Regions from separate parts of the Flavobacterium sp. CFS9 genome, predicted to be linked through region 1. Evidence: riboswitches for the same ligand, from Rfam matches in the RefSeq annotation. Region 1 holds a riboswitch; each other region holds the start of a gene.

Region 1 (10,255 bases):
TTGAATTTGAATTCAGCAGATTGCTTTCTCTGATAATTTTTCTAATTCCCTGTTCGAAATAATAAGCAATACTAAAATCTTCGTATGCCTGATTCTCCATGACAATAACGCTGGTTTTGGTTTTCGGATAATATAAATTGACAGCTGTAAATCCTTCATCTGGATGAAAACCGGTATGCCCAATTTCCATAATATTGGTTTTATCATTTACTCTCAATCCATAACCGTAGCCAATAGGTTTACCTCCAAAAAGCGGATGTGTATTGGTTATAGAATAACTGATCATCTTTTTATAAGTGGCTGGTTTCAATAACTTGTCCGCGTGCAGACATTCATTCCACTTTGCTAAATCGGGAACAGAAACTATCAAATGACTACCAAAGAAGTTACGAATGTCAAAACTTAATTGCTCATTTTGTTTAGTACTTCCGTCTTTTTTTATAGAGCGGCCTTTGGTTAAAAACTTGCTGTTCGTTTCATTAGGGTAGTAACTATCGGTCATTCCGCATTTTTTAAATAAGGCAGTCACTAATTCTTCATAAGTTTTATGACTTTGTTTTTCGAGAACCTGACCAGCTACATAATAGCCAATATTAGAATAATTAAAAGCAGTTCCCGGAATAAATTTAAGAGGTTTGTTTATATCTTCACTACTCAAACCCGAAGTATTGTTGAGTAATTGATGAACAGTAATAGTATCAGCCCAGGAATATTTAAAATCCGGTAAATAGTTGCGAATAGGGGTTTCTAAATTGATGGTTCCTTTTTCTACTTCCTGAAGGATAAGTGTTGCTGTGATTTGTTTAGCAAGTGACATTGTCGAAAATTTATCTGCAATTTTCAGTTCTGTTTTCTTGTTGAAATCAGAGTAACCATGCGCTTTTGCATATTTTATTTTTCCGTTTTGCTTAATAAGAACGACTCCGTTGAAGCTTCGTGGATTTGTTAACTGTAGGAGACTGTCAATTTTTGCAGAAAAGTCGTCTTTTTGTTGTCCGTAATTGTTGCAGCTTATAAAAAGGACTAAAAAGAAAATTCTGAAGAGTGTAAAAAAGAGGTTCATTGAATAGTTTAGTTTTTTGTTTGGATAGACAGATTCCTTTTGATTATTATATTAATCCGTTTATAGCTTCAATAAGAGAGATTAGGATAACTTTTTTGGTTAATAAAAATTGACTTTTCCTTGAGCGAATGTAAGAATTATTACAGCGAATAATTTACTATTCCGAAACAGAAATTAAAAAAGATTTTTGCTTCATGGTTTAATTAAAATTTCACTTAAATTAAGAAAATAATGGCTCGTGGGCAGGTTTGTATCAGTATAGGAAGTTCCTTAGTTTTTTTGCATTTTTTAGTCTTATTTTTTTGAATACTGATGTATGAGTGAAAATTGTTTTTATATTAGTGCCTGAATAATCTTAAACCTTTATCCTATTTTAGAATGGCTTTAAAGGCAATTGCAGGAAAGGAAATTCCATCATGTTTAAAAAGAAATCAATTCATTTAATCCCAAATCTAAAATGAAAAATAATCTAATCGCTTTTTTATTTGTATGTGCCGTTACAAATATGTTTGGACAAGTACCAACGGTTTCAGTACCGGATAAAACGGATTCAGCCGGCAATACGAATGATAAGGTCACTCATAAAGTGCTAAAACCGTTGACGAAAGTGGCATTGGATAAAGAGTCAATTTTGATTTACGATTACGACGGTTCTCTATTTTCCTTCAATTTAGAGTCTGAGAAAATTAACTGGACAGTAAAAGCAACGGATTCTTTTACGGAGTTGTGTGCAAACGCTATAACACTACAAGATGGAGTAGTGTATATTCCTTTTATTAATGGAGAAATTTTTGCAATTGACAATCAGACTGGTGCTGTTTTTTGGAAATCAAGATTGGGGAATAGTACAGATCAGATCATCCTGAAAAATCAGATTCCGGTGATAAATGAGGGAAAATTATTTGTAACCTCCCAAAACGGTAATATTTATGCGCTTGATCTAAAAACGGGCAGTTTACTATGGAATCATAAATTGGACGCTGAAAATAATGAGAGTCCGGTTCTTTTATTTAATAACAAAGTTTTTATCCAAAGCGGAACTTCTGTTTATAGTTTTGAAGCGAATACCGGAAAACTTTTGGTTCAAAAGAGCTTTGAGGAAGCCATGCGCGGAAAATTGGTAACAGATGGAGAAAGTATATTTACTGCAAATGAAAAAAATGTAGTTTTTGCTCTAAATCCTGATAAATTGGAGGTTCTGTGGCAATTTAAATTGGATGAAACTCAAAATAATATTAAGGAACGTATATTTTGCAAAGACAAAAAGGTATATTTTGCCGCACAAGGCTCCGAAGTTTCTTCGATATACGCTTTAGATTCAAAAACTGGAACTCAAATTTGGAAAACGGATTTTAAAGGTGACAATGTTGAATATATGGTTGAAGAAAGTGATAATATTTGGGGCTATACCCATAAAAGTAAGCTCTTTCAATTGGATATTACAAACGGTGAAATTGCATTTGAATACAAATTATCAACGAGACCTATTTCAAATTTGGAATTTCTGGGTGACGATTACTTTTTTTATTATTCTGATGCCGCTCTGATTCAGTTTGAATATAAAACCAAAGACGAAAACGAAGTCTATTTGCGCACCTCAATTAAAGATGACGTGTATAGTGCATTTGTGAAACTGATTCGATAAGCAAAAAAACATATCAGTTTTCTTCGGATTTTATTCTGAGTCGCTTCATTCGGGGAGTGATAAGTTGTTTGTTATTACTGTTTTGAACTTGTTTTCCTGAAGCTGAAGAGCGTTGTATAAGCTGATACGTTTTTTTGCACTACATTACTATGTCATAATTCTTTGGTACACCATAATCGTTATAATGGTTATAAAAATAACTTGTATTGTAAGTATGATTTTATTTTTTTGTCTGCGCTCTTTAGTAGCTTGCTTAAAAATTTTAAAGTAACCGGCATTTTTTTTATGTCTTTTCATGACTTTGGAAATTAAGTTTAATAAAAGTAAACAGCGTTACTTTTTGTGATTTTTATGCAAATGATGTGCCGTAAAAAGCATTTTCTAATTAATTATTTGATTTTTAGTGTGCTATTTTTTAAGTTTTTTCATCATTTGAAAGAAAATAGTATCAAAATGATAGTGTAATCGTATCAAAATGATAAGGTAGTAGCGTTTCATATAATTGCTTTTAGTTGTAAATCAGGGATTAGCATTTTTGTTGTTTGTATGGACTGGTTGTTGGTGCTTTCGGAAAGAACCTCAATCTTAAAAAATATGTTAACTCAATTAATAGTTTCTCTTAGTATTCTTCTTACTGTTATCTTGCTGTCGGTCATCGTGGGGCGTGAAATGAAAAAAATATACGCCGGCGAAAGAAGTATAACTGACTTCATTAATCCATTAGACCGATTGATATACCGGTTTTGCAAAATTGACCCCACGGTTCAAATGAATTGGAAAACGTATTTGAAAATACTATTATCTGTACAATTCATATGGTTTCTCTGGGGATTTGTTGTTTTATTGCTGCAGGGAAAACTTTTCTTAAACCCTGTCGGTATCGACAGTATGGAGTGGACATTAGCATTAAATTCTACAGTTAGTTTTCTGACGAGTACCAATTTGCAGCATTATTCAGGAGAGACAGGAGCCAGTTATTTGGCTCAGGTAGGTGTGTTTATGCTTTTACAGTTTTTAAGTGCGGCCACAAGTCTTTGTGCAGGTGTAGCGATTGTCAGGGGACTTGCTGCTCAATCGATACAAGGATTAGGAAATTTTTATAGTGATTTTGTAAAATCATCTACTCGTATATTGTTGCCGTTAAGTATAATTACGGCAACTTTTTTTTTGTTTAATGGTGTGCCTATGACATTTGAGGAACCTGAGAGAATTACGTCGGTTGAAGGCAGGGAAATAGTAGTTTCAACGGGCCCCGTTGCAGCTTTTCTTCCGATCAAGGAATTAGGATCTAATGGTGGTGGCTTTTTTGGAACCAACTGTGCGCATCCATTTGAAAATCCTAACTTTTTCACTTACATCATTCATACTATTATCGTTTGGTTGTTACCGATGTCTTTTATCATTTTCGTAGGACGATATCTCAATAATAAGAAATTTTCAAGAATGCTTTTGGGAGTCATGCTCATGGGGTTCTTTGTAACTTGTATTCCCTTAGTCTGTGGTGAAATTTCCGGTAATCCCAAACTCAGCGCATTGGGTATTGACTCATCACTAGCTAATATGGAAGGTAAAGAGGTGCGTTTTGGAACGTATTATTCCTCTTTTTACAGCGCGGTCAATATGATAATTCCGGCAGGTACCATAACAGGTATGCACGATAGTTACATGCCGTTGTCTTCGATAGGAATGTTTATAGGAATGCAGGTAGATGCCTTTTTTGGAGGACTGGGCACAGGATGGATTAACATGTTTATTTACCTGATCATAGCCACTTTTATCGGTTCACTGATGGTAGGAAGAACTCCGGAGTTGTTTGGCAGGAAAATTTCAACTAAGGAAGTTCAGGTAGCAGTTTTGGTTAACCTTTCCGCTTTGGCAATTCCGTTATTGTTTTCGGCAATTGCGGTTCATGTTTATTTGTATGTTCCGGAGGTTGTGGAGTGGCTGAGCAATACAGGACCGCATGGTTTTACCACTATAGTGTATAAATATGTATCTTCTATGGCAGGAAACGGAAGCGGGTTTGAAGGACTGGCAGATAATACCCCTTTCTGGAATCTTACCACTTCGGTTACCATGCTTGCCGGTCGTTTTATTCCGATAATTGGAGCGTTTTTAATCATTGGATATTTAAGTGCTAAAAAAGCTGTAGCCTCTTCGCTGGGTACTTTGAGGGTTGATTCGGGTATTTTTGGAACATTATTATTTATGGTCATTATGATTTTAACCGTGATGTCTATGTTTATTGTTTTTGCATTAGGACCTGTTCAGGAACATTTGCTTATGGTTTGATAGTTTGAAGAAAAATGATTCTATATTTCTGATTTTTATATATTGTTAGTGTCGTTCCTAAGTTTTAAATGTATGTTGTTTGAAATATAAGAAAAAACGTATTTTTGTAAAGTATAGAATTGAAGCATCATCCTGGCAGTATTATACATAGTTGAATATGTTTTTTATGTTGCCTGATATTAAACTTAATTGTTATCTTTGAATTATGAGCACATTAACAAAACCGAATCACATAGGACGAAAAATTAGTCGTATTCGCGAACTTAGAGATATGAAGCAAGAAGCTTTGGCTCAGGCTTTAGGAACCAATCAACAAGCAGTTTCTTTAATGGAAAATAGTGAAACTATTGAGGATGAGAAACTAGAACAGGTAGCAAAGGCTTTGGGAGTGACAGCTGAAGCAATTAAAAATTTTTCAGATGAAAATATGATTAATTATTTCAATACTTTCACTGACAATGATTTTAGCAGTACTAATGGTGCTTTCGGGGCATTTACCAGTAACAATCAATGCACATTTAACCCCCTTGATAAACTGATTGAGTCTTATGATGAAAACAAAAAGCTTTACGAACGTTTAGTTCAGGCTGAAAAAGATAAAGTAGAGTATCTGGAAAAGCTATTAAAAGTGAAATAGGTTTTTTATTTGAAAGAAGTTTTTCTATAAGATAAGGTCTTAGATTTTAAAGGAAAATCCAAATCCAGTACTACTAAATGCAGTATCAGGATTTGGATTTTTTTGTTTATCGAACCCTCAATATTAAGTTGTTTATTTTCACAGATTTTATGGATTATTTTCTTTTTAGTTTAATTATTCGAGAGAAGGTGATGAATTGCCAAAGTTTAATCCCCAATTCACTCCAAAAAGCGCCAGAAGATTATCTTCTTTTTGAAAGTCCTTCCCAAATGCTCCTGAGATGCTTATGTTTTTATCTATTCTAAAATTTATACTACCTACAGATCTTTCGCTTTTTACAGTTCCATTTCTTTTTATGTATTCATACCCTAAGCTAAATTTTCCAAATTCAAAACTTATTTTACTTCCAAAATCTCTATAGTAATTTGTTGTGTAGACATTAGTAGAATCCATATTAAACCCGTCTTCGATATATCGACCAATAAATAGAAGATTTGCATAGTTATTTGTAGAACTTTCTTCATTATCCTCATTTAAAATCAAATTAAATTCTCCGGTTAGCCATGATCCAAAGCGATTAATTGTACCGCCATTTATAGAATTGTCCTTGAAAAGATCGCTATAAGCAGCAGCTGCATCCAGTTTGAAAATTGGCTTGATTACCTTTTCGAAAGGTTTTAGGCGATCTCTTATTTTTTGTTCTTCTAAAAAGAATTTTTCTATAGCTTTTTGTTGTTCCGCCTCATCTACTATTTGAAGTATTTCCTCAGGAATCATTAATGCTTTATCTGTTAATACACGTTGAATATTTTGTTTCGTTTCATATACTTTTTCCTTACTAAAAAAACGTAACAATGTTGTTCTTGCTCCTATAGAGAAGGTCTGACGTTTGTTGTCTCCTGCAATAGTTTCAAAATCCTTTTTTAAATAGGCAAAAGAAAGAGTAGTTGTATTTAGCCCGCTAAAAGGGTTTTGTTTTAAGTTGCCTGTTGCTTTATCTTTGGTTACACCAATATATCGATCATAGGTTCTTTTTTTACTTTTGGTATTGATAAAAAAGTATGGAGTCACTTCTATAGCCATACTCTCACCAAAATTGTTTTGTACATGTAATGCTAATGCTTTTACATTCTCAGGAGTGTATATATCCGTTACTGTTTCTTCTAACAATTGAAAAGCAGGACTGGTTAAATTGGACATTGGAAATTCACTTAATGGAACATTTTTTTCCTGGGCATTGATGTACCAGATGTTGCCTAATATAATTATTAGTATGTAATAGTTTTTCATAAGTTTATTGTTTTGTAAATTGAACGTATGCAAATGCTATAAACAGTTGATTGTATATTTTCCTTTTTTTGACAGTTAATTTCTGGCTTTGCCCACCATAAGAAACTTCGATGTCTAATCGGGTAGTTGCCATTATTTGGTCAATATTCTGATCAACGTGAAATAATGATTGCACAGTCATTTTTTCATTCTGAAGTGTTGAAAGATCTCCTAGAATTTTTGAAAATTGATTTTCGGGGTAAGTTGTAACTTCACCTTTTAAACGAATTGCCGCACCAACAATCGCATCAGAACTTATTGCTACATTTAGTGTAACTTGAACCCCCTCAGGGATTTTTACTGTTTCCATAATATTTAAGTTTTAGTTATGCATAAAAGTAACTAGTCGAGATATTCTGAAATCAAGTATATACACCTGATTTAGACATCGAAAAGATTTTTTTTTGTCTTGTTATTTCATTTTTTCATCCCCAAATTCCTTCAATTGTAAAAGATAATGATATATTTGCGCCAGATTTTGGTCTGTTTTTTCTTAAGAAAAAATGGTTAAAAGGGAATCAGGTGTAAATCCTGAACAGACCCGCTACTGTAAGTTCTGTATAAGTCTTTAAACGTTACTCATGCCATTGTCCGCCGCGGCGGATGAGAAGGCTGTTTTAAAGATGGAACAAGTCAGGAGACCTGCCACAATCACATAGTTTAAGACTTTCGTGGAATAAAGTTGAAGAACAATAAACGAACCTGTCATTTTTTATGACGGGATTCTGCCTTATTGCGTTTCTAGTTTATACATCCGGGAGTTTTCTTAATTCAATTAGTGATGTATCATACAAAAAGAGAATTCTTATTTATTGTTATCGTTTTTGTTTCTCTTCTGTTTCAGGCAGGGGTGTTTTATAGTTGCTTTTTCTTTCTGAGAGCATCACTTCTGAAAAAGAAATCCGAGTGGAGTCAGAATTTTTTGAATGTATTGTCTCTCGGTGTCTTCCCTTACTTTAATCCTCTTCCCATAAAAAAGAAATACCATTCGGGTACGCTTGACGATCCCGGTTTGTCTAACGATTATAAGAATAACATTACTCCCTATTGAAGATTTTAACTAAAACTTCGTTCATTATTTCTTCAATTCCGCTCGCTTTTGCTACTACAAACTTAAACAATACCACATGTACCACACTATCTTCAAAAACTTCCAATCCTTATTGTTGCTTATTGCAGTACTCACCTTAACCAATTGTTCTGATGATAATGCATCAAATGAAAATAGCAATCCGCCGCCTGTTAGTTCAGATTTAGCTTTTACTACGCAGCGATTTGCAATTGTGGCTTTAAATCCCACAATCAGCGCAACGACAGAAGCTATTTACAACTGGAGTGTTACCAAAGCACCCTCAGAAAGTTATGCACTAAGCAATACAGCAGAGAAAGAAGTCCTTTTTGCAGCAACAGAAACAGGAATGTATGAACTGGCCGTAACTGTAAATAACAAAGGAAGTATACAAACGCAAAAAGTAGCCGTTACCGTTACAAAAGAAACGAAGGAGTATAAAACCTACATCTCAAAAGTATTTGAATTTAAACCGGCTCCGGGGCAGTTTGTGAATGATCTGCCTATAGCCAATGATGGAGATACTCCTGAAAAGATTTTATCAAGAGCCAATACTTATCTGGCCAAGAAAAATGGTGATTTGATTTCATTGGGGGCTTTTGGTGGTTATGTTGTTTTTGGGTTCGATCATACCATCGTTAATGTCAAGGGCAAACGTGATTTTAGAGTTTTGGGAAATGCATTCTGGGCAGAGGCTAATCCAAATCCGAACAGTATCATGCGCGGCGGAAGCAGTGAAGCAGGAGTAATTATGGTTGCTTACGATAAAAATAAAAACGGACTTCCGGATGATCAGTGGTACGAGATAGAAGGCGGCGGACATAAGATGCCGAAAACGATTCAGAATTATGAAATTACCTATTACCGACCTGACCCCAATAAAATTCCAGTGCCGGGAGGAACTACGGGTACAGTAGGTTTTGTGGATATGGAGTATATTTTTTGGAAAGACAATCAGGGGAAAAACGGTTATCTGGTACAAAATAACGCTTACAATCATTCTTTAGATTACTGGCCAAAATGGCTTAGAGATCAATCTTCTATCACCTATAAAGGAACAAGATTACCCGATAACGCAGTGGATGAAAGCGGGACGGGAAGTTATTTTGTGCAGTATGCTTTTTTATACGGATATGCAGACAATGCTCCAAACAATGACGATGATTCGGGAATAGATATCAACTGGGCTGTGGACGAAAAGGGAAACAAAGTAATACTTCCCGGGATTGATTTTGTGAAAGTGTACAATGGGCTTAATCAGCAGGCGGGATGGCTCGGAGAGACTTCGACCGAAATAATGGGAGCAACAGATTTGCATCTTTCAGGAGAAAGCATTCCTACGCGATAACCCATTCAAAAGTGTATTAAACTAAATTATTATATCAGGAATTATGAAAAAAAACTTTGCCTATTTATTAGTATTGGCTTTTGCGGCGGCATTTACCGGATGTAGCGATGACGATAAAAATGATGCCAATACCGGAGAAGGACTCGCCATACCAATAGCAGTAAAGCTTCAGGACAAATTTGAAGTAAACACCTTTAAAGTTTTGAATATTACAGCTTCAGCTGAAACAAGTAATCCGAATTATCAATGGGTGCTTAAAAAGAATCCGGTTAATCAGACTAAAGATTCGATTGTAGGAACGACTAAAGATCTGCGATTTGTTGCTTTATATCCGGGTGCATACGAACTAACCTTAAATGTTACTGAAGGTGACAAAAAAGGAACAAGTGCTACCATTGTCAATGTAATAAATGAGACTCAAAATTACAATCCGTATATAACAAGTATTCAGGATTTTACTCCGGCACCCGGAATGTTTGCCAATGATTTATACAAAGACGGATTTGCAAAAGCCGATGTTATGAGAGTAGCATTGGGAAGAATAAGTGAAACTAGTGTAGGATATCCAATCGATTTAGGAGGTTTTGGAGGTTCAATTGTGGTTGGATTTGATCATATGGTGGTTAATCTTTCAGGAAAAAAAGACTTCAGAGTTTACGGTGCTGATTTAACAGATAAAGCCAATCCTCCGGCTCCGGGTTTAATTTACGTCGCTTATGATAAAAATGCTAACGGAAAACCTGATGAAGACGAATGGTATGAAATTATAGGAAGTCAGCACGCGAAAGAAAATACGATCAAGAATTTTAAAATTACCTATAACAAACCTGCGGCGGGTAAAAAAGTAGTAGTAAGCGGTCCAAATGATCCTT
Region 2 (10,255 bases), 1.9 Mb from region 1:
ACAAGCCTTCGCTTCCTGTACCTTTCAAATCGGCCCATAAATAATTCGCCTGAGCATCTTTCATAAACTGCGCCACCCAGCTGTTCCCTTTGGCCACATACCAGATATCTTCGTACATAGAACCGTATAAAACACTTGAAGTTGCCCGTTTGCCCGCTACTAATTTTTTAGCCTGGTCATAACTCAAAACAATTTTATCAAACAACTCTTTCGCCTGCTCTTCTTTTCCAAATAAAGCACCATAAAGTTTGATCCACTCTGCTTTTCCAAGAGGAGATTGCTCCATCCAGTCGGCCTGAATCAAAACATTTAGACCGCTTTTTTTCAAATTATCAAGCATCGCATTGTTATTGTCTACTCCAAAAGTCACTATTAAATCCGGAGAAAGCTCTATCAACTGCTCGATATTTAATTTTTCATTTTGCCCCACATTTTTAACGGTACCTTTGTCTATTAATACTCTGGTTTTTTCTGAGGAAATGTAATCGGTATGCGGAAAACCGACCAATTTATTTTCTACTTCCAACATTTCCAAAAACGGAATGTTAGTAGTTGAGGTCACCACGATTGACTCCAAAGGAACTTTGATAGTGGTATACTTTTGTAAACTGTCCGGTACTTTCGCTTCTTTCTCTTTCAGTACATAAGTAAACTTTGTATGGGCATCCGGCCAGGGATCTGAAACAGTTACTACCGAATATCCTTCGTGCTTTATAATCGAAAGTCCCGATGCATATTCGATACTATTTTTTTCAGTTTCTGTTTTTACAATCTCCGAAGATTCCTTTTTTTTGCATCCGATTAGAAGAAAAAAAGGTAAAACAAAAATCATTTTTGGCAGTAAATGTCTCATATATAAGTTCTATTATTTTTTTAAAGGGCTCAGTTTCATCACGCTGCTTTTATGGCACATAATTTGACTCGTCTTCCTTATAAATTTTACAATTTCATTACTGACAAAGGTAACGCAATTTCTATTTTTTTTATCTACCTTTATTCCTACAAAATCAAATAAACATCATTTTTCCCTAATGAATCCCATAAAAACCAAAGTCTGCTCGAGCTGTGAATCTTCTTTCAGCTGTGGAGATACTTCAAATGAAAACAAGTGTTGGTGTAATGATTTCCCCCCTATTTTTAATCTTTCCGAAGGAGGCGATTGCCTTTGCCCCGTTTGCTTTAAAGAAGCCTGTGAAGATAAAATTGACGCTTACGTAGAAACGCTTACCCCGCAAAAAGCACTTAAAAATAAAGCCATATCTTTACCCAAACAAGAAAAGCTAATCGAGGGAATTGATTATTATTTAGAAGACGGAAATTATGTTTTTAAAGCCTGGTTTCACTTAAAAAGAGGAAGCTGCTGCGGAAACGAATGCCGGCATTGCCCTTATTAACAGTTATGAGTTGTGAGTTATTACATACAGATCCCTTAAAATCTTAAAACCATAACTCACAACTCATAACTCAACAAAAGCTTCGACTTCGCTCAGCCTGACATTCGACTAACCCAAACAACTCACAATTTACAACTCATAACTCATAACTAAAAATGATCTACCTAATTACCGGAGGCGAACGATCAGGAAAGAGCAGTTACGCTCAAAATCTGGCCTTACAACTTTCAGATACACCTATATATGTAGCGACAGCCCGAAAATGGGACTCTGATTTTCAAAACAGAATCGACAGACACCAACAGGAACGTGACGAACGCTGGACCAATATTGAAAAAGAAAAATACTTAAGCGAAATTGATTTTTCCGGAAAAGTGGCTTTAATCGATTGCGTTACCCTCTGGCTGACCAACTTTTTTGTCGACCATAAAAATGACGTTACTTTAAGTTTAGAGGAAGCAAAAAAAGAGTTCCTATCCATATCGCAACAGGAAAATACTACTCTGATTATTGTCACCAATGAAATCGGAATGGGTGTCCATGCCGAAACTCATATTGGCAGAAAATTTACAGAATTACAGGGCTGGATGAATCAGTTTTTAGCCTCACAAGCAGATGAAGTGGTTCTCATGGTTTCCGGAATTCCGGTTAAGATAAAAGGATAGTGATGAAAAGAAATTCCAAATTTTAAATTCCAAATTCCAATACGATACTTTATCTTTACGGTTACTATTTTCCAACCCCAGAGTTTTGGAATTTGGAATTTAAAATTTGTAAAATAATCTTTTTATGAGCCATTTAGACGATATCCTAAAATCACGTCGTGATACCCGCCATTTTACAAATGACGAAGTTCCTGATGAAGTCATTCAGAAAGCACTTCAGGCCGGACATTGGGCACCGTCAGTTGGATTAACAGATGCTACCCGATATTATCTTATTAAGTCTCCTGCTGTTAAAAGTGCCATCAAAAATCTTTTTTTAGATTATAACAAAAAGGCCGAGGAACTTACTGACAGTCACGAACAAAAGGAGCACTATAAATCCTTAAAACTGGAGGCAATCGAAGAAGCTCCAATCGGGCTCATTATTGCCTATGACCGATCTGTACTGAACCAATTTACCATTGGAACGGTTGGCAGCAATGAAGCGGTAAAATTCAGTTCGGTTTGTGCTGCTCAAAATATTTGGCTCTCTCTCACTGAGCAGGGTTACGGAATGGGCTGGGTGTCTATTCTAAACTATTATCAATTTAAAAAGATTCTCGATTTACCTGAAAATATTGAGCCGTTAGGGTACTTCTGCATCGGAAAACCTGCTACGAATTATGATAATCAACCCATGCTGCAGCAATTGCACTGGAAACAAAAATCAGAGGCTCCGGATTGTACAGAAATCAAAACTACCGTTGAAAATCTAATTCCGGATTTAAATTTAAGTCCAAAAACAGAACAGTCAAAAGATTTTAATTTCAGCACTCAGCTACAAGACAAAATAGATTCGAAGACCAAACCCATTGGCGCTCTGGGAACTCTTGAGACTTTAGCCTTTCAGATGGGAACTGTTTTTGAAACGTTAAACCCAAAAATCATAAATCCTGCTATCGTCGTTTTTGCTGCCGATCATGGCATTGCCAATCATGGCGTAAGCGCTTACCCGCAGGATGTCACAAGACAAATGGTGACTAATTTTCTGGAAGGCGGAGCTGCTATTAATGTCTTCTGTAAGCAAAATGACATTCAGTTATCCATTGTTGATGCTGGTGTTAATTATGATTTTCCAACCAATGCCAACCTGATTAACGCCAAAATAGCCAAAGGAACGCAATCCTTTCTACACCTTCCCGCAATGAGTGAAGCAGAGTTACAATTGTGTTTTGAAAAAGGAAAAACGATTGTGGAAGACCTTGCAAGAAAAGGCTCCAATTGTATTGGTTTTGGCGAAATGGGAATTGGAAACACCTCTACCGCCTCGGTATTGATGAGTCTTCTAACCGGATTCTCTATCGAAGAATGTGTTGGAAAAGGAACGGGTGTTGAAGATGAAAAATTACTTCAAAAACAAAACTTACTGCGAAAAGCTATTGAAAATTATACCGGTCCGGCCGAGTTAAAACAACAGCTGGCTTATTTTGGAGGTTTTGAAATTATACAAATTGCCAGCGGAATGTTAACTGCTTTTGAGAACAACATGCTCCTTCTGGTGGATGGCTTTATTTGCAGTACGGCCTTTTTAATCGCTTCAAAAATAAATCCTGCTATTCATAAAAATGCAATCTTCTGTCATTGTTCCGCTGAAAAAGCGCATCAGAAATTATTAGATTATTTAAATGCTAAACCTATTCTGAATCTGGATTTACGGTTGGGTGAAGGTACAGGCTGCGCGATCGCCTTTCCAATTCTGAAATCAGCTGAAGTTTTTCTGAATGAAATGGCCAGTTTTGAAAGCGCGGGAGTGAGCAGGAAATAAGTTTTCAGTCTCTGATTACAATCTCAGTTTATAATTTTATCCTTTAATTTTGCCCTAATCAATTATCTTAAATGAAAAAAGAACTGCATATTTTCTTTACCTGTTTAATGTTTTACACCAGAATCCCGTGTCCTAAAAACATCAATCATGATCCTGACTATTTAAATAAGGCAACACGTTATTTTCCTTTTATTGGCTGGATTGTTGGGAGCATTTCCTTTCTGGCTTTTTATCTTTTCTCTCTTTTTCTATCTATTGAAAGTGCCGTTCTTTTGGCTATTATCGCCTCAATATTAACCACGGGAGCTTTTCATGAAGACGGTTTCGCTGATGTCTGTGATGGTTTCGGAGGCGGGTGGACCAAAGAAAAAATCCTTCTTATTATGAAAGACAGTGCAATTGGTGCTTACGGAGCCATTGGTTTAGTTTTATTATTTCTATTGAAATTCAAACTGCTTTCTGAATCCATTTCACTTTTTACTACTAACATTTTTCTAATTTTCCTCTTATTCATTTCGGCCCATTCCTTAAGCCGTCTCGCAGCAATATCTATTATTTTCACACATGAATATTCCCGTGATGATGCTACGAGTAAAAGCAAACCTATAGCCAAGAAACACAGTTGGAAAGAAATTACAGGCTCGTTCTTCTTCGGATTGATTCCAATACTGGTACTTTCTTTTTTTCAGCACCAATTTCTTTTAGCGATTCTTCCGGTATTTATCATGCGTTATTTTCTAGCCCGCTATTTCCAAAAATGGATTGATGGTTACACAGGCGACTGTTTGGGAGCAACGCAACAGGTTTGTGAAGTTGTTTACTATTTAAGCATTCTGTTGATATGGAAATTTATCTAATTCGTCATACGGAAACAACCTGTGAAAAAGGAATCTGCTACGGTCAGACTGATGTAGATTTGGCTATTCCATTCGAAGAAATCTTTAAGGATATTGTCTCGCAATTACCTCACGGAGCCTTACTCTTTTCAAGTCCATTGAAGCGTTGTACTATACTGGCAGAATACATTCAGAATACTATAAAACCCGTTTCCTTTATTACTGACGATCGTCTGATGGAAATGAATTTTGGCAATTGGGAATTGAAAAACTGGGATACAATTCCGGCGGAAGAACTTAATCCCTGGATGGAAGATTTTGTTACCACGCAAGTCCCAAATGGGGAGTCCTTTACAGCACTTCATGAAAGAGTAGGTACATTTTTACAGGATTCTGTTTCCAACCAAACTGGTCCTGTAGTCATTGTCTCACATGCAGGTGTGATCAGAAGTATTTTATGTCATCAGTCCGGATTACCACTAAAAGACGCTTTTACCAATAAAGTAGCGTTCGGACAGGTTATTAAAATAGTGATTTAAATTATCATTTCTTCAGAATCACTCCCTAAAACGAAAACAAATTTGAAAATTCAATAATTTTAACTTTATCTTTGCACAAAATTAAGGTTGTGTTCATTCATACACATTAAAAGGGAATCAAGTCATAAATCTTGAGCTGTACCCGCAACTGTAAGCTTTGTTCTGAAAAGAATGCTTGTTGTTAACTACAAAACCACTGCTCGCTCTGACGAATGGGAAGGTAAACAATAAGACGCAAGCCAGGAGACCTGCCTTTGTAATCAATATCGAGCTCTCGGGAAAAAGAGTGTAGAAATTATGACTTTAAAAAAACTTTTTGCTCTTTGTTTCTTATTGTTGTGCCAGATTACCGTGGCGCAGAACGATTCTATTACGAAACTTAAAACGGTCGTCGTTTCTGACGCCAATCTTAAAAAATACTCCAATTCACAATCGGTTTTAAAATTAAATGACTCTGTTATTGGTAAAAATGAAGCCTTACTAACGGATTTATTAAACTTTAATTCAACCATTTATTTTAAAGAATACGGTCGTGGAATGCTTTCTACCGTAGCGTTTAGAGGTACAACAGCCTCACAAACGGCGGTGATTTGGAACGGAATCAACATTAACTCTCAGATGAACGGAAGTACCGATTTTAATACCATTTCCGGATCCGATTACAATTCTATCAGTGTAAAAGCAGGTGGAGGAAGTGTTATTTACGGCAGTGGAGCCGTTGGAGGAACCGTACACCTGAATACGGATCTCGCCTTTTACAATAAGTTTGAAAACAGCTTAAGATTGGATTACGGAAGCTTCAATACTATCGGAATCAATTACAAAACAAGTATCTCCAATAAAAAATGGAGTACTCAAATTGGTTTTTCTAAAAACAGCTCTACAAACGATTATAAATACCTGAACCAATACAACTGGAAAGGCGAACAGCGCTGGAATCAAAACGGCCAATATGATGTTATTACCCTAAGCGCAAATGCAGGATATAAAATCGATGCCAAAAACAGTTTAAAGCTATACACCCAAACTTCAAACACAGACCGAAATACCTCATTAGTTTCGGAATCTGAAACTAAAAGCAAATATGTCAATGGTTTTAATCGGAACTTATTGGAATATGATGGTGATTTTGGCAGATTCAAAACCAATTTAAAAACAGCCTATATTTTTGAGAACTATAAATATTATGCCGACAATTCGAGCAATATTTATACGTACGGAAAAACAGAAAGCCTGACTACAAAAGCCGATTTAGGATATCAACTACTGGAATCACTGCAAGTAAATGGTATCCTGGACTACAATCGAACTAAAGGATACGGAAGTGGTTTTGGCGATAATGTGAGAGAAATAAGTTCTGCAGCTTTACTTATCAAACAAGATGTTTCCCCAAACTGGAAAAACGAATTCGGGGTTCGAAAAGAATTTACAGACAATTATAAATCACCGGTTCTGTTTTCGGCAGGTACTTCTTATCAATTTGGGAAACTGTACAATTTGAAATTGAATGTGTCTCGAAATTTCAGAATCCCAACTTTCAATGATTTGTATTGGGAAGAAGGCGGAAATCGTAATTTAAAACCGGAAAGTTCTTATCAGGCCGAAATTGGAAATGTTTTTACCGTTCAGAATTTTTCTTTGACTCAAACTTTTTACTACATCAAAATAAAAGATCTATTGCAATGGGTTCCCGGAACAAATGGGATCTGGATGCCTCAAAACACAGATAAAGTAAACAGTTATGGTGCTGAAACATTATTAAGCTGGAAGAAGAATTTTGGTAAAAACAACCTGACGGCAAATGCTACTTATGCTTATTCTGTTTCAGAAAATGTAGAAACTAAAAAGCAATTATTTTTTGTTCCTTTTCATAAAGTAACTGCTGCCATCGCTTACACAAGAAACAACTTTTCAGCTCATTATCAATTTCTTTATAATGGATTTGTTTACACACAAGCTGACAATGATCCTGAAAAAACTGTATCAGCTTACACTGTTTCAAACATTGGCATAGATTACGATTTTAAACTTTTATCTTCTTTCAAAGTAGGTTTTCAGGTTCTGAATGTATGGAATACATTTTACCAAAGTCTGGAACACCGACCAATGCCGGGAAGAAATTACAACTTGTACTTAAACTTTAAATTTTAATATAATGAAACTAACTAGATTATTCTTATTAGCATTAAGCGCATCGCTTTTTGTTTCTTGCTCTAATGACGACTCTGACGGACCTAAGGGAGTTTATGATAATGGCGTTTTCATCTTAAATGAAGGTAACTTTACTGACGGTGGCTCCGTTTCTTTCATATCTGACGATTTAAATACTTTCACGAAAGATGTTTATAAAACAGTAAACAGCAGTGATTTCGTTGGAAAATATCTTCAAAACATCTTTTTTGACGGAGACAAGGCATATATTATTGCCGGTGGTTCAAATGTTATTAATGTAGTCGACCGCTATAGTTTTAAATTGATTGCTAAAGTTGAAACTGGTTTAGCAGCGCCAAGATATGGGGTTGTAAAAGACGGAAAAGCTTATGTAACCAATGCAAATACCTATTGGTCTAAAACAAACCCGGCCGGTAACACCGACGATTTCATCGCTGTAATCAACTTGTCTACAAACAAAGTCGAAACTACCATACCGTTAAATACAACCGGAAATCATATTGAAATTTTCAACAACAAACTTTATGTAACAGAGCCTTACAACAACGATAAATTACTTGTGATTAATCCAACTACAAATAAACTGGAAACTCCTGTAACGATTGGATATGGCGCAGATACTATGGAAGTAAAAGATGGTATTTTGTACACTATCAGAAGCTCTTATGGGGAAAGAAGCGAAATTGTAAAAGTAAAGTTATCGGACAACTCTATCACAAAAATCACTTTCCCGGAGTCACTTGACGGGGTTAAGAACTTAGACATTTACAATAACAAGATATACTACACTTTAAACACTGCAGTTTATGCAATAGATTATACTGCAACTACAGCTTCAACTACTCCAATTTTTGAATACAGCTCAACTTCTGAGTACGGTAAAATGTATGGTTTTGCAGTAAATGACGACCGAATTTTTATTGCTGACGGAGGTGATTTCAAATCAAACAGCAAAGCTTACATCTACAATTTAAGCGGAACATTACAAAAGGAATTAACAGTTGGTGTTGGACCAAACGGTTTCTATTTCAATGATTAATTTTTAGAATTCATTTGATTTTTACCTTCATAAAAAAGGGATTGTCTTAAAGGGCAATCCCTTTTTTATTTTATTCACCGGAATGCAAATTAGTGATACAAAAAAGAAACATCAGGATTAGAAAAATGTATCGGCTTCAACAATCATCGTACTTTTACTGTTCAAACATCATCCCTCTATGCTTTCTGCCCCAAGACACCAATGCCGCGATTACAGATTTTGTTTCCAGACCATATGGGGTAACTGAATATTGGACCGTAACCGGTTTGGTATCCATCACTTCCCGATGAACAATTTTATTGATTTCAAGGTTCTTTAACTCCTTCGACAACATCTTTGCTGAAATGCCTTCGATATCCTTTTCCATTTTTTTAAATGTATTGTTATCCCCCTGACGCGTTATTAAGTAATGAACAATCAACAGACTCCATTTGCTGCTCAATATATCTATCGCATCCTGCATCGAACGAATATCGCCAGTACATCCCTCAGGATCTGTTTTTGGTTTCTTAATCATCAACTTACCTTTTAGTTACTAGTAACCTCTTATTAACCCATAGCAGATATACCGATTATTTCTTTGAACTTTGTTATCAGAAAAGTAATTCAAGAATCTTATATTCCTTACAAATACGATATACCTTTCAGAAAGTTACAAAAAATAAATAGACAGGCATAGTGAGAAATAGACTTTTAGTTTCAAGAGCCTGCGAACAACCTCCTATGCTAATCGAATTTTACGCATAACGATTCCCCTTCGTAGCATCCGGAAGACACGAATCTAATTAAAAACAATAAAAAAGAAATTATGAACAGAAAAATAGAAAAAACGCTTACCCCAGAAACATTTGTTTGGGTAGGTGACGGATTTTATACCTCTTCATTTATAGGTACAGAAATCAGCAGACGAAGAATGAGCCCTTTTTTTGCCGTGGGATATAGCCCTGATTATGAATTTGAGCCCGGTGATCATCAAAGAGGTATTGGTCCACATCCGCATAAAGGTTTTGAAACTGTTACGATTGCCTACAAAGGAAAAATCGCACATCGCGACAGTCGGGGCAATCAGGGAATAATTGGTACCGGTGATGCACAATGGATGACAGCCGGGGCAGGTATTTTGCACGAAGAGTTTCATGAAAAAGAATTTTCTCAACAGGGAGGCACTTTTCAAATGGTGCAGATGTGGGTAAACCTGCCAGCAAAAGACAAGGAAACAACACCACATTATCAGGATTTAGCTTTCGACAAAATGACCCGGGTTACCCTTGAAAATAATGCCGGCTTTATTAATGTGATAGCTGGTGAGTACGAAGGACAAAAAGGAACTGCCACTACCTATTCTCCAATCCATTTATACAATACCTATTTGAATAAAGATGGTTATGCCGACTTTCGATTTTCCAATCAGTTCAATACCGCTCTTCTGGTTATAGAAGGTAGCATAAAAGTAAATGATACTGAAACATTGGCCACTGACAGTTTTGCCATGTTTGAAAATGATGGTGCCGAAAACTTTACGATCCAAGCTTTAGAAAACAACACAATTGTACTAGTAATGAGTGGTGAACCTTTAAACGAACCTATTGCTCATTACGGCCCCTTTTTAATGAACACGCAGGAACAATTGACAAAAGCTTTCGAAGAATACAAGTCCGGAAAATTTGGTACTTTATAAAACAAAGTATCAGTATTATCTTCGTAAAGTAAGTATACCAACAGAATAAAACTTCACTAAAAGGAATGAGCCCGATATAGATCGGGCTCATTCCTTTTGATAAATTATAAATTTGTTTAATTCTTAGA
Region 3 (10,255 bases), 1.6 Mb from region 1:
TGATTATAAATTTTAAAGTACGGCCCGGCATCGGATAATTATAAATTACTTCGTACTGCTGATTTAGAGCGTTGTTCAATTCGATTGTTCCTTTTACTTTATACTGATGAAAAGTGAACATCTTCTGAACCGCCAAATCGTGCGTATACCAAGGCTGCACTTCATTAATTTTGATATTGTTTACATTTCCATTGTATCGTTTCCCTACGTATATAAAGCTATAATTAAAATTCCATGACTTGTAATCCGCATTTAATATTCCGGATCCGCTATGCCAGGGGGTATAAGGAATCTGATCTCCATAAGAGGATAATTCCAAACCGGCAAACTTGGTGTAATCCCGGCTTTCTGAATACGTATAGGTTAAATGTGTAGTCAGATTTACTTTGCCAAAATGCATTTTCATATCCACAGCCGACTCTATTCCTTTTCCTTTCACCTGCCCGATATTGGTCATCATCCAACGGAATAAATTTCCGGTTGGTGCGGCAATTATTTTATCTTTAGTATTGGTGTAATACCCATCGACCTGAAGAGAAAACTGATCTAAGAAACCTTTCTCCACGGGTATGTTGTAGGTAAATCCAACATCATACTGATTCATGTATTCGGGTCTTAAAGTGCTCGAACCAACCATCGTATAATACAAATCATTAAAAGTGGGCATTCGGAACATACGTTTTGCAAAAGCTCTTACATTAAAATCATACGCTTTAAAAGGAGTGTAACCCAAAAATACGGCGGGAGTAAATTCTGTTTTGTCAGGAGCTTTGGCGTTGTAACGTACTTCTTCCTGCACATGCGTACCCACGACACTTCCCAAAACTTTAAAACCATCCAGTCTGTAAGAACTTGCCAGTGCAAATAAAGCGGTATAACGCTCGGGATAAGAAAACAAGGTTTTTATCCCTTTTCTGTTGGCATTAAGACGGTTGTACTGAAAATCCGTTGACAATGAAATATCCCACGCAGGTAAAATTTTGTACAAATTGACTGCTGATACATAATATTCCTGTTGGTAATAACTATCGTCAGATTGAGCGCCTTCGGTAACCACTTCCCCCAATACACTGGTGGTGTCTCGGGCTACGTAATGCGTATAATCATAAGCATACTTTGCTTTAGCCTGAAATTTATATCTGTCGCTAAGATCTTTTATAAAAGTCCCCTGCACGAAAAAATTCTTATCGTATTGTCTGAAACCATCCGAAAACTTATTTTCTACGATAGCTCCAGGTGCTCCTCTTTCGGAACCATAATAATACACTTTAGCGTCCCAGGTACCGTTCTTCATTTTCCCGTACAAACCAGACTCGAAACGAAATGCTTCAATATCACTATTGTGTCTCATGGCTGAGGTATCGTAGGCCACAGTACCGTCGAGATTGTTTCTTTTGTATCTGAATTTGTATTCGCCATTAGATTTGATATATTCAGAACTGGCACTCCAACTTACTTTATCACTTAATTTTTGCTCCAATCTAAAAGAAAGGTCATTGTAATTGATAGACATGGTTTTATAACGCAATAAGAAATTGGTCTTTCTGTTACTTTCAAAAACTGGTCGTTTGGTTCGCAAATAAATAGTAGAAGCGGCTGCAAAGTCTTTAGCCGACTGAAATATTTCACTCTTCTGACCATTGTACATGGTGAGGGATTCCATATCATCAAGGGAGTATTTTCCTAAATCCGTAACTCCGTTCTGGGCATTCCCCAACTGAATTCCGTCGTAAAAAACACCTACGTGATGCGTTCCCATATTACGTACATCTACCGTTTTGAGTCCGCCCAAACCACCGTAATCCTTGATTTGTACTCCGGCAAAATAACGAAGTGCATCGGCAACATTATGGCTGGCTAAATTTTCAAGCAGTACTCCTGAAAGAGTTTGTACGGGAATTACTTCCTGATAAGGTTTTGTTTTTAAAAGTACTTCTTTCAAAACTCTCAGACTATCCTTAGTAGTTTGCGATCGAAGCACGATGGGAGCTAACAATACGAAAAGAAATAAAAGTAATTTTCTGGTCTTACACATCACTGATTTAATTAAATAAACTTCGGGATGTGATCGTCAAAAAAGCAATAAGGCAGGATCCCGTTAAAAAATAACAGGTCCGTTTATTGTTGTTCAACTTTACTCCACGAAAGTCTTAAACTATGTGATTCCGGCAGGTCTCCTGACTTGTTCCATCTTTAAACAGCCTTCTCATCCGCCGCGGCGAACAATGGCATTAGTAGCGTTAAAGACTTTTACAGAACTTACAGTAGCGGGTCTGTTCAGGATTTGCACCTGATTCCCTTTTAACTGTTTTCTCTAAAGAAAAAACAGACCTGAATCTGAGCGTAAAGATAGAATTATCTTTATAAAAACAAGAGTTAATTAATCCATATTGCACTTTTGACAATGACTGAGACCAAATCTCATTCATTTATTAAAAGAATGAGATTTTAAACTGAACCGTAACAAAAAAGCATTTTTGCGACCAATTGTAAGTTCTGTTTTGGTTGCTTTTTGGTAAACATTGAAGAACTGAAACAAAATCATTCGAAACAGGATTTGATTTTATTAATAATGAAGTGAAATAGAAATATTAAAAGTAAATTAACAAATCCCGAGATTTTTGCATCTTTATATTTGTTAAATTGCGCCCCTGTAAATGAAGATGCCCCTCGTACTACATATTCTTCGAAAAACTCTTGTAAAATGGACTGAAGAAAGGTTTTGGGCCGAAAGTCAGAATATAAAAAAAACACTAAAAGAGAAACAAAAAATCAATGAATACAACAAAAGCTTCCATTATTGCTATTGGAGGATATGTACCGGAAACGGTTTTAAGCAATACTGATTTAGAAAAAAGAATAGATACAACAGATGAGTGGATTACCTCCCGAACAGGCATAAAAGAAAGAAGAATATTAGATGACCCGGCACTGGCCACCTCAGACATGGCTTCTTTTGCCATTAAAGATTTAATAAAAAATTATGATATAAATCCTCTGGATATTGATTGTCTTATCCTCGCAACATCAACACCCGATCATATTCTTACTCCCGCTGCCAGTTTGGTATGCGAAAAAGCAGGGCTAAAAAGTGCCTGGGGATTTGACCTTAACGCTGCCTGCAGCGGCTTTTTATATGCACTTTCAGTAGGTGCAAGTTTTGTTGAAAGCGGCAGATACAAAAATGTTATCGTAGTGGGTGCCGATAAAATGAGTTCGATCGTTAATTATGAAGACCGAAACAGCTGTATTTTATTTGGTGATGGTGCAGGTGCTGTACTTTTACAACCTACTACAGATGGTCGTGGTATTCATCAAAACATTTTCAGAACAGACGGAACAGGTGCTGAATTCCTTTCTGTACGTGCCGGAGGTTCTCTTTTGACCACAACTGAAGAAACCATTCAAAACAAACAGCACTTTGTACATCAGGAAGGAAGAACCGTTTTTAAACACGCTGTGAGAAACATGAGCGGTACTTCAAAAGAACTAATGGAAAAAGCTTCATTGACTCCTGAAATGGTGGACTGGGTAATCCCTCATCAGGCTAACTTAAGAATCATTCAGGCGGTAAGTGAGGAAATTGGAATTGACATTGAAAAGTTTAAAGTAAACATTCAAAGATACGGTAACACTACAGCGGCAACCATCCCGTTATGTCTTTGGGATTTCAAAAACGATTTCAAAAAAGGAGATAATCTTGTTATTACAGCTTTTGGAGCAGGGTTCTCCTGGGGCAGTATGTACATCAAATGGTAAATAGTATATAAAAAAATTACGCTATATCCTTATGCTGAGGTAATTCATCATAAATTCAATACCGATTTTAAACAAAAACAATCAGTACATTTTGTCCTGATTGTTTTTTTATGTTTTTAACTCAGATTAAATATATTTACAATCCGCCGATCTGTCCCGCTATCATTTTACCCTTAAAAAATACGCCTTCTCTTTTTGGCAGACGGGCTACTGCTTCGGCAGAACAACTTGCTTTTACCAAAATAAAGTGTGCATCATCTCCTGTCGCCGGCCAGACTCTTGCGCCCGCATCGTTAAGCGGTAATATTTCATTTGTTGTCGCGATGTGCAAAGCGCGGCTCAGGCTGTATTCATCTGTCCAGCCATATAATTGTGCACATAATTTTGCTTTTTCCAGCATATCACAGGTTCCAAAAGGCATCCAATGGTCTACAATACTATCGGTACCGGTCATCAGTTTTACACCGTATTTCTTCAAAGTAGGAATAGGCATGATGGTTTTTCCCATTGGTACTGTAGAAATTACTCCGATACCCAGTGCTCCCGTTTTTTCGGCTATTCCCTCTAAATCTTTTGGATCCATTCTGGCCAGTGCAAAACCATGGCTGATATAGGTTTTTCCTTGTAATTGTTTATTCTCTTCGGTTTTTTTAATGATGTACTCGATGGCCGACTTTCCTGAAGGTGGCGATTCGTGCAAATGAATATCGATTCCTTTATTGTGGTCTATTGCAATCTGAAACATGGTATCGAGCGATTTTTCCATATTTCCGTCAACTGTGGTAGGATCAAGTCCCCCAATAAAATCTACGCCCATTTTTGCAGCTTCTCTCAGTAAAGGTTCTGATTGCGAATATAAAATTCCATGTTGCGGAAAAGCTACAATCTCCCATCCAAAACTGTCTTTATTATTATCCAAAGCCTTCAACAAATGCTCCAGACTTTTTAATCCGCTCACAGGATCAATATTACACTGGCAACGGGCGAAATAACTCCCTTGGCTTTTCATCAACTGAATGGCCTGCTCTGCTTTGTACTGAGAATCTACAAGCAAATCCGGAATAATCTTCTGTTCCAGCGTAATCATATCTTTTACCGTAAATCCTTTTCGAGGTGCAGCATTCCATTTTCCGCCGTAAAAAGTTTTATCAATATGGATGTGCATGTCACGCAATCCCGGAAGCATCAAAAGACCTTTGGCATCTACTTTTTTTAGTTTCCCATCAGGTTTAGCCGTCGTAATGTTTTTTATTTTTCCATCACCAATATGTATATTATACAAACTTGTTTTGGTCGCAATTACTTCTTTTTTTTCATTGTACTCAAAGCCGTCTTCCAGTCTTACATTGGTTAAAATATATTCTTTAGAAGTCACTGTACTATTTTCAGGCTCTTCGAGAGAATGTGCCATTGCTGTATTGCTTATTCCGGAAAACAATGCGGCTCCTGTTGCTGCCGCTCCCATTCTTAAAAATTGCTTTCGGTTGATTTTGTTGTCGCTCATCGGTTATTAATATGTAATATTTCTAAGAAACTGATTCTCAAGAAATAATGGTGAACTGCAAAATTCACTTAATTTTTTAAAACCGGAACAGGAAGATTAATGATAAGAATGGTACAAATTATAATTTTCCTTAAAATCTGTTGGTGTTTTTCCGATATATTTTTTAAACACTTTGGCAAAGTAGCCATTATCGCTAAATCCTAACTGATAAGCAATCTCTTTTACAGATAAGTCCGTGCTGATCAGTAATCGTTTGGCTTCCAGAATGGTCCTTTCTTTAATAACATCTCCGGCAGACTTGTTCAAGAATTTTTGAGAAAGAATATTCAAATAATTGGACGTCACATTCAATTCTCCGGCATAAAAATTCACCGAAAACTCTGTGGTAAAATGATCTTCAATCAGTGCTTTGAATTTTTTTATAATTTTTTCTGATTTCGCAGCAACATCATGATCGGGAAAATGAACTACATATTCTTTCTGCAATAATTTAAACAGCAAGTGTAATCTTAATAACACTATTTCTTTGTTCAATAGATCGTCTTTAAGCAAATCTGATTCTATTTCCTCCAACTGATTTTTAACTTTCTGAAAGTCCTTCTTATTTAAGGAAAGACAAAATGGTGAACTCTGTCCGAAAAAAGGCAGCTGCGACAAATTGGAAAAAACGGTCATTATTTCGGGCGAAATCATCAACTGAAAGCCATTGGTATTGACATCAAGCGACCAATTGTGTACCTGTCCCGATCCCACAAAATGAATCTGATAATCGGATACTTTGGTTTGTTTAAAATCGACACTGTGAAATCCGGAGCCGTTCTCTACGAAAAAAACAAGATAGAAATCGTGTTTATGAGGCTGTTCAAATTCGTTACGCCCTTTTACACTGTGTCGAAACAGGGTGATGCCAAACGTTTGCTCGCCAAGTATATTTAAAACAGACAAAGTGGGGATGGCAGTTTTGCTCAAGGGAATCGATAGTGTTGATTTGCTATTTTCAAAATTATATAATTAATCGATAAGTAAACTATTGTGCTAAATTATTTGTTGCTCATTCTTTTCTGTGATAGTTCTTTTTACCACATAGGAAAATACATTCTCTAACTCAAGGTAAGTCCTTTTATACAATTAAATCTGATTCAAAAATTCCTTTTAAATCAACTTCTGAAAGGAATCAAATCTTTGAAAAACGCCTTAAGCCTGCAAAAAACAGACTCTTTACACAAATTTGAAAGTTTTATGACAGAAACTGAAAGAGGGTTTTGAATCTCAAATCTAACTTCGCTGTATCAAAGCATTAGAACAAACAGACTATAAATCTATAAAGAGTAAACAATGAAAAAAAAACTAAGCCTGTTTTTAGCAATTTCTGCTATTACCATAAACTCCTTCGCGAATCTAAAACAGGAAGATCCTTCTTTGGTTTGGTTTAAAAAAGCAACCCAAACCATTCACTTTCAGTTAAACAAAGCGGCACAGACTTACCAGCCGGGAAAAAATCCACGTTCTGTGAATCCTAACGGAACGGTTAGACTGGCGGGCTTGACGGACTGGACAACCGGTTTTTTCCCGGGAAGTTTATGGTACGGCTACGAGCTTACGGGTGACAAAATTCTGGCCGATGAAGCTAAAAAGTTTACACTGGCTTTGGATTCTATTCGAAATATCAAAAACACACACGACGTAGGTTTTATGCTCTATTGTTCTTATGGAAATGCCTACAGAATTACTCACGACAAGATTTATCTTCCGGCATTAGCAGATGGTGCCGCTAATCTTTACGCCCGTTTTAGTCCAACCGTGGGAACCATTCGCTCCTGGGATTTTACCTGGCTGCACTATCCGGTGATTATCGACAATATGATGAATCTGGAATATTTGTATTGGAGTGCCAACGCTTTCAACAAACCTGAATACACCACTGCGGCCAATACCCATGCGCTGACCACCATAAAAAACCATTTTAGAAAAGATTACAGCTCGTATCATTTGGTCGATTACGATCTGAAAACGGGTAAAGTATTGCGTAAAGGAACGCATCAGGGTGTTACCGACGAATCGGCTTGGGCACGCGGTCAGGCTTGGGGATTATACGGATATACCATGTGTTATGCCAATACCAAAAATCCTAGGTTTTTACAGCAGGCTGAAAATATTGCTTCTTTTATTATGAATCATCCCCGCATGCCAAAAGACAAAATACCGGTTTGGGATTTTGACGTTCACAATGCTCTGGATACCGATGCCCTTGCACCAAGAGACGCTTCGGCAGCAGCTGTAATTGCTTCGGCATTGCTCGATTTGAGTACTCAGGTTAAAGACGGCAAAAAATATATAGATTATGCCGAAGACATTTTAAAATCCTTATCATCCGACACCTATCTGGCAAAACCGGGAGAAAACAGCTTCTTTTTGCTAAAACACAGTGTGGGAGCCTTTTTATACAATTCAGAAATTGACACTCCGCTTGACTATGCCGATTACTATTATTTGGAAGCCTTAAAAAGATATGCAGCTCTCAAAAAGATTGAAATATAGGATGTTGAGGTTAATGCAATAAGCTGTCTGCGAAAAGAAATAAAACATGAAGTCCTTATGGTTAAATATTAAAAAAAGAAAAAACTTACAAAAATAATCAGTAGTTTGCCAACCAATATTTTCACTGGTATTTTCTTAAAGTAATTTCCTAACCATATCGACTTCATTACGAACCCGCGAAACCTCTGATTTAAACGATCAGAAGTCTTGCGGGTTAGTTGCTAAGAATACAATAAATTACTAACTACTAATCTATTAATAACCACTCTTATGCACAAAAAATTCCTTTTATCCGTTGGGCTAATGGCCTTAGTTTTTAACTTTTCGTACGCTCAGTTGAGTGTTGTAAATGAGATTGCCGTCAAATATAGAAACTGGCTCACGGGCGAGAATCTCGATTATTCTAAAACAGAAGTCAACGAAAGATACAGTCGTTACCTCACTAATGGTATAGCCGCCAAAAACCTTTCCGCATATGACTTTACTAATCCGGGTCCGGCATGGAATTTTACGGTTAGTGCAGACCAAAATGCCTATCAGGTATTGGTGGAGCAAAAACTCATCCGATTGGTCTTTTTATACCAGTTGAAAGGATCAGCCACCAGTCCTAATCCTGACTATCACAGTACTGCACTGCGAGATGCTATCTTAGCACTTTTTAATTATATGAAAGCAAAAGGGATCAGCAGTACTACTGATTTTGCTTACCTCTCTATTCCCGCTACCGAAGAGGTTATCAGCAGTGGCCACGGGGTGTGTCTTCGTTCTTCGGGCTATGCTACTGCCGTTTTTTTAATGAAAGACGAACTGGTAGCTGCGGGAGAATTTGCACATCATTTGGGAGCGCTTAAAACGTTAACCGCTTTTATTGCTCCGGATTATCCTAATTTTAATTTTACCAATCCCGGTTTCAATTCAGATATTATCCGATCTTCAGTTCAGCAACGTCTTTGTTATGTACTCGCTCAGGATGATACTTCAGGCACAAAAGTTACAGATATGGATTTTCTGAAACGTTTTATTGACCATGCTCTCAAAATAAGCCATGGCTGGAACGACTGTATTAAACCTGATTTTATTACCTATCACCACAGAGGCGCTTATTCGAACTCGTATGGAGTAGATGCTCTACATCAGTCTTCGATTATGAATATGATGCTGAAAAATACAGCTTACGAACTAAGCAGTGAAGCACAAAGCAATCTAAAAAGTGCCATTTTAAACTACAGTAAATTCAGTAAAGGTTTTGAAATGCCTTTGGGGCTTGCCGGAAGATTCTTCACCAACACGGATGCGCTTAACGATTTACGACCTGCACTGGCATTTTTATACGTGGCCGACCCCGTAGCCAATCTGGAAGCAGGAAGAGAATTTGTTCGTCTTTGGGGGCTTTCTGCAACCGCTAATACCAATTTACTAAGACAAAATGCGTTATCGATCACATTGGTCTATACACCCGGCGGTGTTATGGACCTACTGCAAACTTTAAACTCGGGACTTAGCCCGCTTCCGGAAATAACCGAAGGACAGTTTAATTTTCCTTTTGCCGGTCTGAGCATCCACAAATACAATGGTTTTCAGGCGAGTGTAAAAGGGACGAGCAAACACATTTGGCATTTTGAGGATTCTGCCACAGAAAATGTTTTCGGAAGATATACTTCCGCTGGTGCTTTAGAATTACTAACCAGCGGAACTCCTGTGACCCGAAGCTCAAACGGTTATACCGAAAACGGATGGGATTGGTCTCATCTTCCCGGAACAACGGTTGCTTACCTTCCGTTACATGTACTTGAAACGGGTACTATGAGGGAAATGAACGGAAAATCGTTTCTGGCAGTCGGTTCTTTAGACCACAACGGTGTTTTTGGGATGGATTATAAAGATTACAATTCGGCTACCGGAATGACGGCGCTAAAATCTAATTTTTTCTTTAAAAATATGATTCTTTGTCTGGGTTCCAATATTAGAGATACAAACGGAACCTACCCTATTCATACCACTTTGTTTCAAACAGCACTTGCTAACACAGCAACAGCAACTTATATAAATGGCACCTCTACAACGGGCAATACGTTTACACTGACCCAAACGGGGGCTTTCTGGGCAACAGATGCCTTGGGCAATGGCTACGTTTTTCCCGCAAATTCAAGCAATGCGGATGCCATAACTGTTAACCGACTCGAACAAAACTCTCGTAACAACAGTAATACAGCCAATACGAGCGGCAATTTTACTACTGCTTTTATCAATCATGGTGTTGCACCGGTATCGGCCAAATTTCAATATGCTGTGGTGCTGCAAGGCGGCAAAACCGGTACACAGCAAGTGGCTGGTAATTTTGCTACTTATTTTAAAATCTATCATCAAAACAGTCAGGCACACATTGTACAATACTTGCCGGATGCTATATTTGGCTATGTTATTTTTACTCCGGTAACCGTATTTAGTTATGAT

Evidence for each region. A riboswitch is a leader RNA that binds a small molecule or an ion and turns the genes downstream of it on or off. The one in region 1 is predicted to bind cobalamin.
Region 2: it holds a riboswitch for cobalamin, as region 1 does, so the genes downstream of both, ACAM30_RS03775 (TonB-dependent receptor plug domain-containing protein) here and ACAM30_RS18075 (cell surface protein) in region 1, are expected to answer to the same signal.
Region 3: it holds a riboswitch for cobalamin, as region 1 does, so the genes downstream of both, ACAM30_RS02040 (TonB-dependent receptor) here and ACAM30_RS18075 (cell surface protein) in region 1, are expected to answer to the same signal.

Annotation. Positions count from the first base shown of each region.
Region 1 is NZ_AP031573.1:4,288,594-4,298,848, forward strand. Features, by position in the region: gene ACAM30_RS18045 (serine hydrolase domain-containing protein) at 1-1,063, opposite strand, end outside; gene ACAM30_RS18050 (PQQ-binding-like beta-propeller repeat protein) at 1,521-2,708, shown strand; gene kdpA (potassium-transporting ATPase subunit KdpA) at 3,303-5,000, shown strand; gene ACAM30_RS18060 (helix-turn-helix domain-containing protein) at 5,206-5,637, shown strand; gene ACAM30_RS18065 (hypothetical protein) at 5,812-6,927, opposite strand; gene ACAM30_RS18070 (hypothetical protein) at 6,932-7,276, opposite strand; cobalamin riboswitch at 7,429-7,631, shown strand; gene ACAM30_RS18075 (cell surface protein) at 8,094-9,383, shown strand; gene ACAM30_RS18080 (hypothetical protein) at 9,427-10,255, shown strand, end outside.
Region 2 is NZ_AP031573.1:865,243-875,497, forward strand. Features, by position in the region: gene ACAM30_RS03745 (ABC transporter substrate-binding protein) at 1-853, opposite strand, end outside; gene ACAM30_RS03750 (DUF5522 domain-containing protein) at 1,032-1,394, shown strand; gene cobU (bifunctional adenosylcobinamide kinase/adenosylcobinamide-phosphate guanylyltransferase) at 1,550-2,059, shown strand; gene cobT (nicotinate-nucleotide--dimethylbenzimidazole phosphoribosyltransferase) at 2,184-3,863, shown strand; gene ACAM30_RS03765 (adenosylcobinamide-GDP ribazoletransferase) at 3,935-4,720, shown strand; gene cobC (alpha-ribazole phosphatase) at 4,705-5,238, shown strand; cobalamin riboswitch at 5,306-5,509, shown strand; gene ACAM30_RS03775 (TonB-dependent receptor plug domain-containing protein) at 5,536-7,389, shown strand; gene ACAM30_RS03780 (YncE family protein) at 7,394-8,449, shown strand; gene ACAM30_RS03785 (winged helix-turn-helix transcriptional regulator) at 8,604-8,966, opposite strand; gene ACAM30_RS03790 (pirin family protein) at 9,258-10,127, shown strand.
Region 3 is NZ_AP031573.1:503,528-513,782, forward strand. Features, by position in the region: gene ACAM30_RS02040 (TonB-dependent receptor) at 1-2,035, opposite strand, end outside; cobalamin riboswitch at 2,150-2,350, opposite strand; gene ACAM30_RS02045 (beta-ketoacyl-ACP synthase III) at 2,776-3,759, shown strand; gene ACAM30_RS02050 (amidohydrolase) at 3,896-5,263, opposite strand; gene ACAM30_RS02055 (helix-turn-helix domain-containing protein) at 5,360-6,232, opposite strand; gene ACAM30_RS02060 (glycoside hydrolase family 88 protein) at 6,599-7,801, shown strand; gene ACAM30_RS02065 (polysaccharide lyase family 8 super-sandwich domain-containing protein) at 8,072-10,255, shown strand, end outside.